Regions from separate parts of the Variovorax sp. PBS-H4 genome, predicted to be linked through region 1. Evidence: riboswitches for the same ligand, from Rfam matches in the RefSeq annotation. Region 1 holds a riboswitch; the other holds the start of a gene.
The links. Region 1 has a riboswitch for glycine ahead of gcvT (glycine cleavage system aminomethyltransferase GcvT). Riboswitches for the same ligand answer to the same signal wherever they lie in the genome.
Positions count from the first base shown of each region.

Region 2: it holds a riboswitch for glycine, as region 1 does, so the genes downstream of both, E5CHR_RS24405 (D-amino acid dehydrogenase) here and gcvT (glycine cleavage system aminomethyltransferase GcvT) in region 1, are expected to answer to the same signal.

Region 1 is NZ_LR594675.1:2,959,240-2,963,608, reverse strand. Features, by position in the region: gene E5CHR_RS13910 (TRAP transporter large permease) at 1-1,147, shown strand, start outside; gene E5CHR_RS13905 (hypothetical protein) at 1,453-2,340, shown strand; glycine riboswitch at 2,357-2,456, shown strand; glycine riboswitch at 2,469-2,582, shown strand; gene gcvT (glycine cleavage system aminomethyltransferase GcvT) at 2,624-3,796, shown strand; gene gcvH (glycine cleavage system protein GcvH) at 3,854-4,225, shown strand; gene gcvP (aminomethyl-transferring glycine dehydrogenase) at 4,273-4,369, shown strand, end outside.
Region 2 is NZ_LR594675.1:5,110,599-5,114,967, forward strand. Features, by position in the region: gene E5CHR_RS24390 (substrate-binding protein) at 1-342, opposite strand, end outside; gene E5CHR_RS24395 (cysteine hydrolase family protein) at 422-1,078, opposite strand; gene E5CHR_RS24400 (MFS transporter) at 1,231-2,424, opposite strand; glycine riboswitch at 2,570-2,673, shown strand; glycine riboswitch at 2,678-2,783, shown strand; gene E5CHR_RS24405 (D-amino acid dehydrogenase) at 2,868-4,193, shown strand; gene E5CHR_RS24410 (NAD(P)(+) transhydrogenase (Re/Si-specific) subunit beta) at 4,248-4,369, opposite strand, start outside.

The sequences.
Region 1 (4,369 bases):
GATGTTCAACGCGATCAACAAGTTTCCGCTCGCGGCCATCCCCTTCTTCATCCTGGCCGGCAACCTGATGGAGACCGGTGGCATCTCGCGCCGCCTGGTGGAGTTCGCCAAGAGCCTGGTGGGTGGCGTGCAAGGCGGCCTCCCCATGACGTGCGTACTGACCTGCATGATCTTCGCCGCGGTGTCGGGCTCTTCGGTCGCCACCACCTTCGCCATCGGCGCCATCCTGATCCCGGCGCTGATCAAGCACGGCTACCCGACCAGCTACGCGGCGGCGCTGCAGGCCACGAGCGCGGAGCTGGGCGTGATCATCCCGCCCTCGATCCCGATGATCCTCTACGGTGTGAGCGCCGAGGTGTCGATCGGCGAGCTGTTCATCGCCGGGTTCGGCCCCGGCATCCTGATCAGCCTGGCGCTGATGGCCTTCGTCTATGTCTACTGCAAGTTCAAGGGCCTCGGCAAGAACGACGGCGACGGCCGGCTGAGTGTCGGCGTGGCCACCTGGCGAGCGGGCTGGGCACTGCTGATGCCGGTGATCATTCTTGGCGGCATCTACGGCGGCATCTTCACGCCCACCGAAGCCTCTGCCGTGGCCGTGCTCTACGCCCTCGTCGTCGGCATGCTGATCTACCGCGAGATCAAGCTGCCACAGCTCTACGCCGTACTGCGCAAGTCGGTGATCTCGTCGTCGGTGATCATGTTCATCATCGCCAACGCCGGCCTGTTCGCCTTCCTGATCACTCGCGCCGGCGTGCCCGAGGCGATCGGCCACTGGCTCGAGGCCGTGCTGAAGTCGCCGGCCATGTTCCTGCTCGGCGTCAACGCCGCGCTCTTCGTCATCGGCATGTTCATCGAAACCAGCGCCGCGATCATCGTGCTGGCGCCGATCCTCGCGCCGGTGGCGATGCACTTCGGCATCGACCCGGTGCACTTCGGGCTGGTGATGGTGGTCAACCTGGCGCTGGGCATGATCACGCCGCCTTTCGGGGTCAACCTGTTCGCAGCCTGCACGGTCGCTCGCATCTCGCTCGACCGCATGGTCGCGCACCTGGTTCCCTTCGTACTGGTAATCCTGGCCTGCCTGATGGTCATCACTTACGTGCCGGGCATTTCGCTGGGGCTGCGAGACCTGGTCTATTCGAGGTAGTCCAGGCACGGCGGCCCGAGCCCGTTCGGTCCGCGTTCAACCTGCGCGCCTTGCGAGGAGGCGTGCGGTCGTGAGAACAACGGGTTACAGGGCGGTCGGCCATACGGCGTCTTCGCTGACAAACGCGACCCCTCGTTCGTGAATAGGCTTGGGGTTTCCCCGCTCTTGCTGACAGCATCGTCGCTTTCTGCATCAAGGCACTAACATTTGCGCAGCTCGCAAGGCCGCGCAACGCATGGGGTTGAGCCCCGCCGCACCTGATTTCTTCTCTCCCTGCACGCATGACAAGCTACGGTTTCGTTCACTTGGAATTCGGCGACCAGCACCGCGACCGTTCGCTCCAGGTCCTGGAAAGGCTGCGAACCCGCCTCGCCCAGGACGGCGACCGCTTCTCGAGCGTGATCGTCGACAACGCCCGCCCCAGGCCGGCCGAAAGCGCGACCGGCATGGCTTCGGAGCAGGGCCTGGTGGTCCCGGGCGACAACAGCAACCGGGAGTTCTCCGGCTGGGACCGCGGCGTCGAGACATTGCTCTCCCGAGGCGAGCAGCCGGATGTCTGGCTCTTCTCGAACGACACGGTCGCCCTCAACCACGCCTGGAGCGAGCGCCGGCTGGAGCGCTTCGGCGGCGAGATCGGCAAGCTCGCGCTGCACCCGGGCCCCTGGCTGTTCGGCGAGATCAACGACTTCCCGCGCTCGACCATGACGCCCATGGGACCACTGCTCGAATGGGTGTCGACCTACTGCTTCGCCATGAACGACACCCTGCGCCACCGGCTGGGTACGCTCTCGCCGGGCAACGCGCTGCTCGATTCGCTGGTCAACGAGCGCTTCGAGCCGGAACGGGGCGTCTTCCGCGACCATGTGGGCGAGGCCTATGTCGATTTCGTGTCCGCCTGGCTCATCAGCGACGACGGCCAGGGCGTGCAGAAAAAGCGCCGCTTCAAGTGGGACCACGAATGGCACAAGGCCAGCCCGCTGGGCCCCGAGAACTTCGAGGACCTGCGCATGAAGGCGCGCTGCTGCCTGTCGGAGCACATGCTGAGCCTGCGCGCCCGGCAGCTCGGCGCCGACATCCGCTCGCCTTATGACGCCCGCAACGCACGCGAGCACATCCGGCGCTCCCTGCAGTTCCTCGCGGACAAGCTTTGGGAGAAATTCCTGCTGCGCCGGCTGCGGCTGGAGCGTTCGTAAGGCCCTTTCCCTTACACTCGCCCGGTCAGGAGAGAGCCCCGGAGGTGGGGCCGCCGAAGGCGCAGGGCCCATTGAACGAGGCCCGAACGCTCAGGCAAAAGGACTGACGAGGCGCCCGAGGTTGCGGGCGTTTCCTTGCTGGAGAGAGGCGGCGCTTTGTATTGAAGCGAGGGTCGCCCACCGAAGGAGCAAACCCCGATCGTGGGGCGAATCTCTCAGGTAAAGCGGACAGCAGGGGTGGCCCATGGCTTGACTGCCATGGATCCGGACTGCCCCTGACCTGATGGAGAGTGCCTTGGCCTCCGCTTCCGACGATCTGCAAAAGACCCCGCTGCACGACCTGCACATCGAGCTCGGCGCCCGCATGGTGCCCTTTGCGGGCTACTCGATGCCGGTGCAATACCCCGCCGGCCTGATGGCCGAGCACAGACACACGCGCACTTCGGCCGGCCTGTTCGACATTTCCCACATGGGCCAGCTGCGCCTGGTGGGGGCCGAAGCCGCTGCCGCCTTCGAGACCCTGATGCCGGTCGACGTGATCGGCCTTTCGCCCGGCAAGCAACGCTACGGCCTGTTGCTGAACGACGAGGGCGGCATCCTCGATGACCTGATGTTCTTCAACGAGGGGCACGATTCGATCTTCGTGATCGTCAACGGCGCGTGCAAGGCGGGCGACATCGCGCACATCCAGGCCAGCATCGGACAGCGCTGCCAGGTGCAGCCGATGCCCGATCACGCCCTGCTTGCCCTGCAGGGGCCCCAGGCCGCGGCCGTGCTGGCACGCCTGTCGCCCGGCATCGAGCGATTCGTCTTCATGACCGGCGGCGCGGTGCAGATCGGCGGCATCGCGGCCTTCGCGACCCGCAGCGGCTACACCGGCGAGGACGGCTTCGAGATCTCGGTTGCCGCAAACGATGCGGAGGCCCTGGCCCGGCTGCTGCTGGCGCAGCCCGAAGTACAGCCCGTCGGCCTGGGGGCACGCAACTCGCTGCGGCTGGAAGCCGGCCTGTGCCTCTACGGCAACGACATCGACACCACCACCAGCCCGGTCGAGGCCTCGCTCAACTGGGCGATCCAGAAGGTGCGGCGCAGCGGCGGCGCGCGAGAAGGCGGCTTTCCGGGGGCGGACCGCGTGCTGGCGCAGCTCACGGCAGACGCCGGCACCGCGGGCCATCTCGACCACGAGACGCTCACGCGCAAGCGCGTCGGACTGGTGGCGCTGGAGCGCGTACCGGTGCGCGACGGCACGCTGCTGCAATCCTTCGAGGGCGTCGATATCGGGCGGGTCACCAGCGGGCTGCTCGGCCCCACGGTGGATCGGCCGATCGCAATGGGCTATGTGGCGCTTGCGTACGCAGCGCCCGGCACCCGAATCCAGGCCATCGTGCGCGGCAAGCCGGTGGCGATGGAGGTCAGCACCCTGCCCTTCGTTCCCGCGCGCTACTACCGAGGCTGAAGGCCCGCTGTTCGACGTCACCCTTCAAGTTTCCATTTCTTCCCCAGGAGCCATTCCATGACCATCAAGTACACCAAGGACCACGAGTGGGTGAACGCCGAGGGCGACACCGCGACCGTGGGCATCACGCTGCATGCGCAGGACGCGCTGGGCGACGTGGTCTTCGTCGATCTGCCGCAGGTCGGCCAAGGCTATGCGCAGGGCGAGGTCGCCGGCGTGGTCGAGTCGGTCAAGGCAGCGGCCGACGTGTTCATGCCGGTCGCCGGCGAGGTCACCGAGGTCAACGAGGCGCTGCGTGCCGATCCCTCGCTGGCCAACAGCGCGCCCGAAGGCGAAGGCTGGTTCTTCAAGATGAAGATCACGGAGCCTGCCCAAATCGAGGCCCTGCTCGACAAGACCGCCTACGACAAGTTCGCCGACGAGGCCTGAAAGCGGACTGCCAAGGTTTCCTGATCCCGCCACCCTGCTCACACTCCATGCCGAAGTCCACCCCGCCTTCCCCGCCCACCCTCGCCGATCTCGAGAACGCAGGCGAATTCATCGCACGCCATATCGGGATCGAGGCCGCGGACG
Region 2 (4,369 bases), 2.2 Mb from region 1:
GCCGAGGATCGCATCGACGCCGTCGCGACGAATCAGCTCCTGCGCGCGCTCGACCGCGGTCTTGGGATCGGTGCGCGTATCGGCCCGCACCAGTTCGACCTTGTGGCCCAGCAGGCCGCCGGCTTCGTTGATTTCATCGATCGCCATCTTGCCGCCCTGGAAGCCTTGTTCGCCCAGCGCTTCGAGGCCCCCTGAGAAGGGTTGCAGGATGCCGATCTTCACGGGGCCGCCGGCAGCGGCGTGGACGAGGCCGGGCAGGCCGAGCGTTCCGGTGGCCAGCGCCGCGGCACCGGCACGAACGAAGATGCGCCGGCGCGGCGAGATGACGAGTGGGGCATGCATGCGAGAAGCTCCAGAGGTTGAACGCTGAAGAGAAGAAACCCGGGCCATGCAGGCGCCGTTCGGATGGACCGCCGGCGCGTCAGGCGAATTCGAATCGATTGCCGACCAGGCCGCCGCCGGAATAGGCGCGTGCCACCTCGGTCGAATCGGTGACCCAGCCGAAACTGGTGGCGATGTCGAAGAGCGAAGACGTCTGCTCGCGCGCCGACGGTGCGGCCACGCAGTCTTCGGGCACGAACACGCGGTAGCCGAGGAAGAAGGCGTCGTGTACCGTCGACCGCACGCAGATGTTGGTGACCACGCCCATCACGACGACGCTGTCGACTTCGAGGTCCTTCAATGTCATGTCGAGGTCGGTGCCGAAGAAACCCGAATAGCGGCGCTTGATGACGTAGTGGTCGTCGGGACGCGCCTTCAGGGCATCCACCACGCGCGCGCCCCAGGTGCCTTCGATGCAATGGCGGGACCGCTTGAGGAACTCGCGGTCGCGATGCACCCCCGGGCGGTGCGCATCGGTGATGAACACGATCGGGCCTCCGGCCTCGCGCGCCGCGTCGATGACTGCGAGCTGTGGTCCGATCAGCTTTTCGTAGCCGGGCAGCACCATGGCGCCGCCTTCCACGCAGAAGTCGTTCTCCATGTCCACCACGAGCACCGCGGTGTTGCGGGCCGTTATGGCCGTCGGCTCTGAAATTCCCTTGGCCGAGAACGCGTCGACCGCTGTGTTCGGAATCATCGTCGGGCGCCTTCCAGTTGGGTGGCAGTCAATTCCAGTTCATGTAGCCTTCGCTACATTTTCATGAAGTGCATACTACATATCGCGCAAACGGGTGACAAGCCCTTTTTGCCCGCACATCGGAGCTGGCCACGGACCCTTGCGGATCGTCATCAGCCCTCTCCCCTGCTTTGACGCCGCGCCGAGAATTTCAGGCCCAGGCACAGCGGCAAAGCAATGGCGGGCAACAGCGCCATTAGCAGGAAGCCGCCGGCTCCGAGGCGTGCATAGAGCATTCCGGTCGACATGGTCAGAAGCGCTGTCACCAGTCCTGGTCCGAGTGCATACATGGCTTGGCCGGTCGCGGCAAGATGCCGAGGCACGGTGGTGCCCATGAGGCGCATACACGCGAGATGCAGAAGCGCAAACGTCAATCCATGCAGGGGCTGTACGAGTGCCAGCGCCCAGGGATCGGTCGAAGACGCCACCACGAGCCATCGCACGACAGCCGCCGTGCACGCGATCGCAGCTGCACCACTCGACCCGAGCGAATCGAGCCATCGAGGTCCGATGAACACGAAGACCAGGACCTCCGCGACAACGGCTTCGGACCACAGGACACTGATCGTGGCCTGGCTCACGCCTGCTGCGTTCCATCGGATGACAGCGAATGCGTCATGCATGGCATGGCTGCCGTAGACCAGGGCCGCGATGAGGAGCATGCGCCGGAACACGACGATCCCCAGCAGTTCCCCGATGGCCGCGAAGGATGATCGTTCAGGGGCGACGCGGGTGTTGTCACCCCGCGCTGGCAGCAGCATGGTGCTTGCTGCTGCGAGCAGAAGGAGTGTCCCATGCATCCATGCGATCGATGTGAGTGCCGTCCAGCCGATGACTTGGCCAGCGACCAGCGTTCCGAACACGAAGGCGGCCGATGCCGCACCTCGTACCCAGCCATATTCGAACCTCGTTGCGGATGAAGCGGCCGACTTCGAAGCATCCAGCGCCAAGGCGTCGGCAAGCGACGTGGTTGGTGTGAGCGCAGCTTCATGGCAGAGCCGGACGACCAGAAAGATCCAGAACCCGCCGACCCAGGGAAGCCCAAGTGCAAGGCAGGCAGCAAGGGCCGCAGCGGCGGCCAGCACGTGACTCAACCGCTCCAAGCGATCTGCCAGGCGCGCTGCAACCGGGCCGGCAATCAGCCGTACGATGGTCCCGAGTCCCAGCAGAAGCCCGATCTGCTCGGGTGACATCCCTCGCGTTTCGAAAAAGCGAGGCCAGAAGGGCGACGCCACCCCGAATGATGCGTACAGCAACACATAGAGAAGGATGAAGGATCGCAACGCGTGAGGCTGGGGCGTTCGCATGGCGCATGTTCGGGTTTCAGGTGCGCATCGTCACAGAACGCGGGGAGCGTCGGGGGCGGGATTACCCAAGCGCCGAGCGCCCCGCCGGATGCGGGTACCCGGCGCGCAGAAGCGCTTGGCGGTGCGGGCCGCGCCCTCTACAATCTGCCTCACTGCAGGAGAGCGGGCCGCTGCGAGGCGGCCCCACCGAAGGCGCAAACTCCCATAAACGCTCAGGTCCGCTCGCAACAACGAGCCTGTACTGCATCAACTGTCAAAGCCGTCTGGAGAGCCATCACACCACGTGATGCACCGAAGGAGCAAACCCGCTGCGGGCGCAGCGGGCGAATCTCTCAGGTACCGAGGACAGGGGGAGCGGCAACTTGGACGCATGGTCCGGTTGCTTTCTTTTCGAGCTTCCGTTTCCGTTGCGTTCGAGCGCTGCAACCTCAAAGGTGCATGAAATGCGCGTGATCGTTCTTGGTGCCGGCCTGCTCGGCGTGACTTCCGCTTACTACCTCCAGCAACTCGGCCACGAAGTGACCGTGGTCGACCGGCAGGCCACACCGGCTGCCGAAACCAGCTTTGCCAATGGCGGCCAGATCTCCGTCAGCCACGCCGAACCCTGGGCCAACCCGAGTGCGCCGCTCAAGGTGCTGCAATGGCTCGGCAAGGAAGATGCGCCGCTCCTGTTCCGCATCCGGGCAGACATGCGCCAGTGGCTCTGGGGCCTGCAGTTCCTGCGCGAATGCACGCCGGCGCGCACGCGCCACAACATCGAGCAGATCGTGCGGCTGGGCACCTACAGCCGCGAAACGCTGCAGCAGTTGCGCCGCGAAACCGGCCTTGCCTATCACCAGCGCACCCAGGGCATCCTGCACTTCTATACGACGCAGAAGGAATTCGATGGGGCGTTGAAGCCGGCTGAGCAGATGCGCGCGCTGGGCTGCGAGCGGCAGGTGATCTCGGCGGACAAGGCGGTGGAGATCGAGCCCGCACTGGCCCACATCCGCTCTCACCTGGCGGGGGCTACCTACACGGCCGAGGACGAATCAGGCGACGCCAACCGCTTTGCGCGCGAACTGGTCAGGCTTGCGTCCGCGGCCGGCGTGAACTTCCTCATGAGCCACACCGTGACCGCGCTGCGCGAATCCGGCGGCAGCATCGACCATGTGGAAGCGACGGACGACGAAGGCCGCTTCCAGCGCATCCGCGGCGATGCCTTCGTGCTGGCGATGGGCTCGCTGAGCCCGCTGTACGCCGCACCGCTCGGCATCAAGCTGCCGATCTACCCGGCCAAGGGCTATTCGGTGACGCTGCCTGTCAAGGACGCATCGAAAGCGCACCAGGTCTCCCTGACCGACGACGAATACAAGCTGGTGTTCTCGCGCTACACCTCCGAGAGCGGCGACCGCCTGCGCATCGCCGGCACGGCTGAGCTCAATGGCTACGACCGCGACCTGAACCGCGTGCGCTGCGAAGCCATCGTGCGGCGCGTCGAAGAACTGTTCCCGGGCGCCGGCGATACCCGCCAGGCCCAGTTCTGGACTGGCCTGCGGCCGGCAACGCCGAGCAACGTGCCGCTGATCGGAAAAACAAAGCTGCCGAACCTGTTCCTCAACACCGGCCATGGCACGCTGGGATGGACGCACGCCTGCGGCTCGGGCAAATCGATCGCGCGCATCGTGAGCGGGCTCGCGCCCGAGGTGGACTTCGCGTTCACCGGGCTGCACGACGGGACGAAAGGCATCCGGCAGCCTGCCTCATCCACCCCTTGGCTGCAGCGCTGACGACCTGCCTGCTGCACGCACGCGGTTCAACACGTGCGTGCAGCTTGACTGCTCTTACTCGATCGCCTTGCCCATGTCCTCGACCACCTTCTTGGCGTCGCCGAAGACCATCATGGTCTTGTCCATGTAGAACAGCTCGTTGTCCAGCCCGGCATAGCCCGCGGCCATGCTGCGCT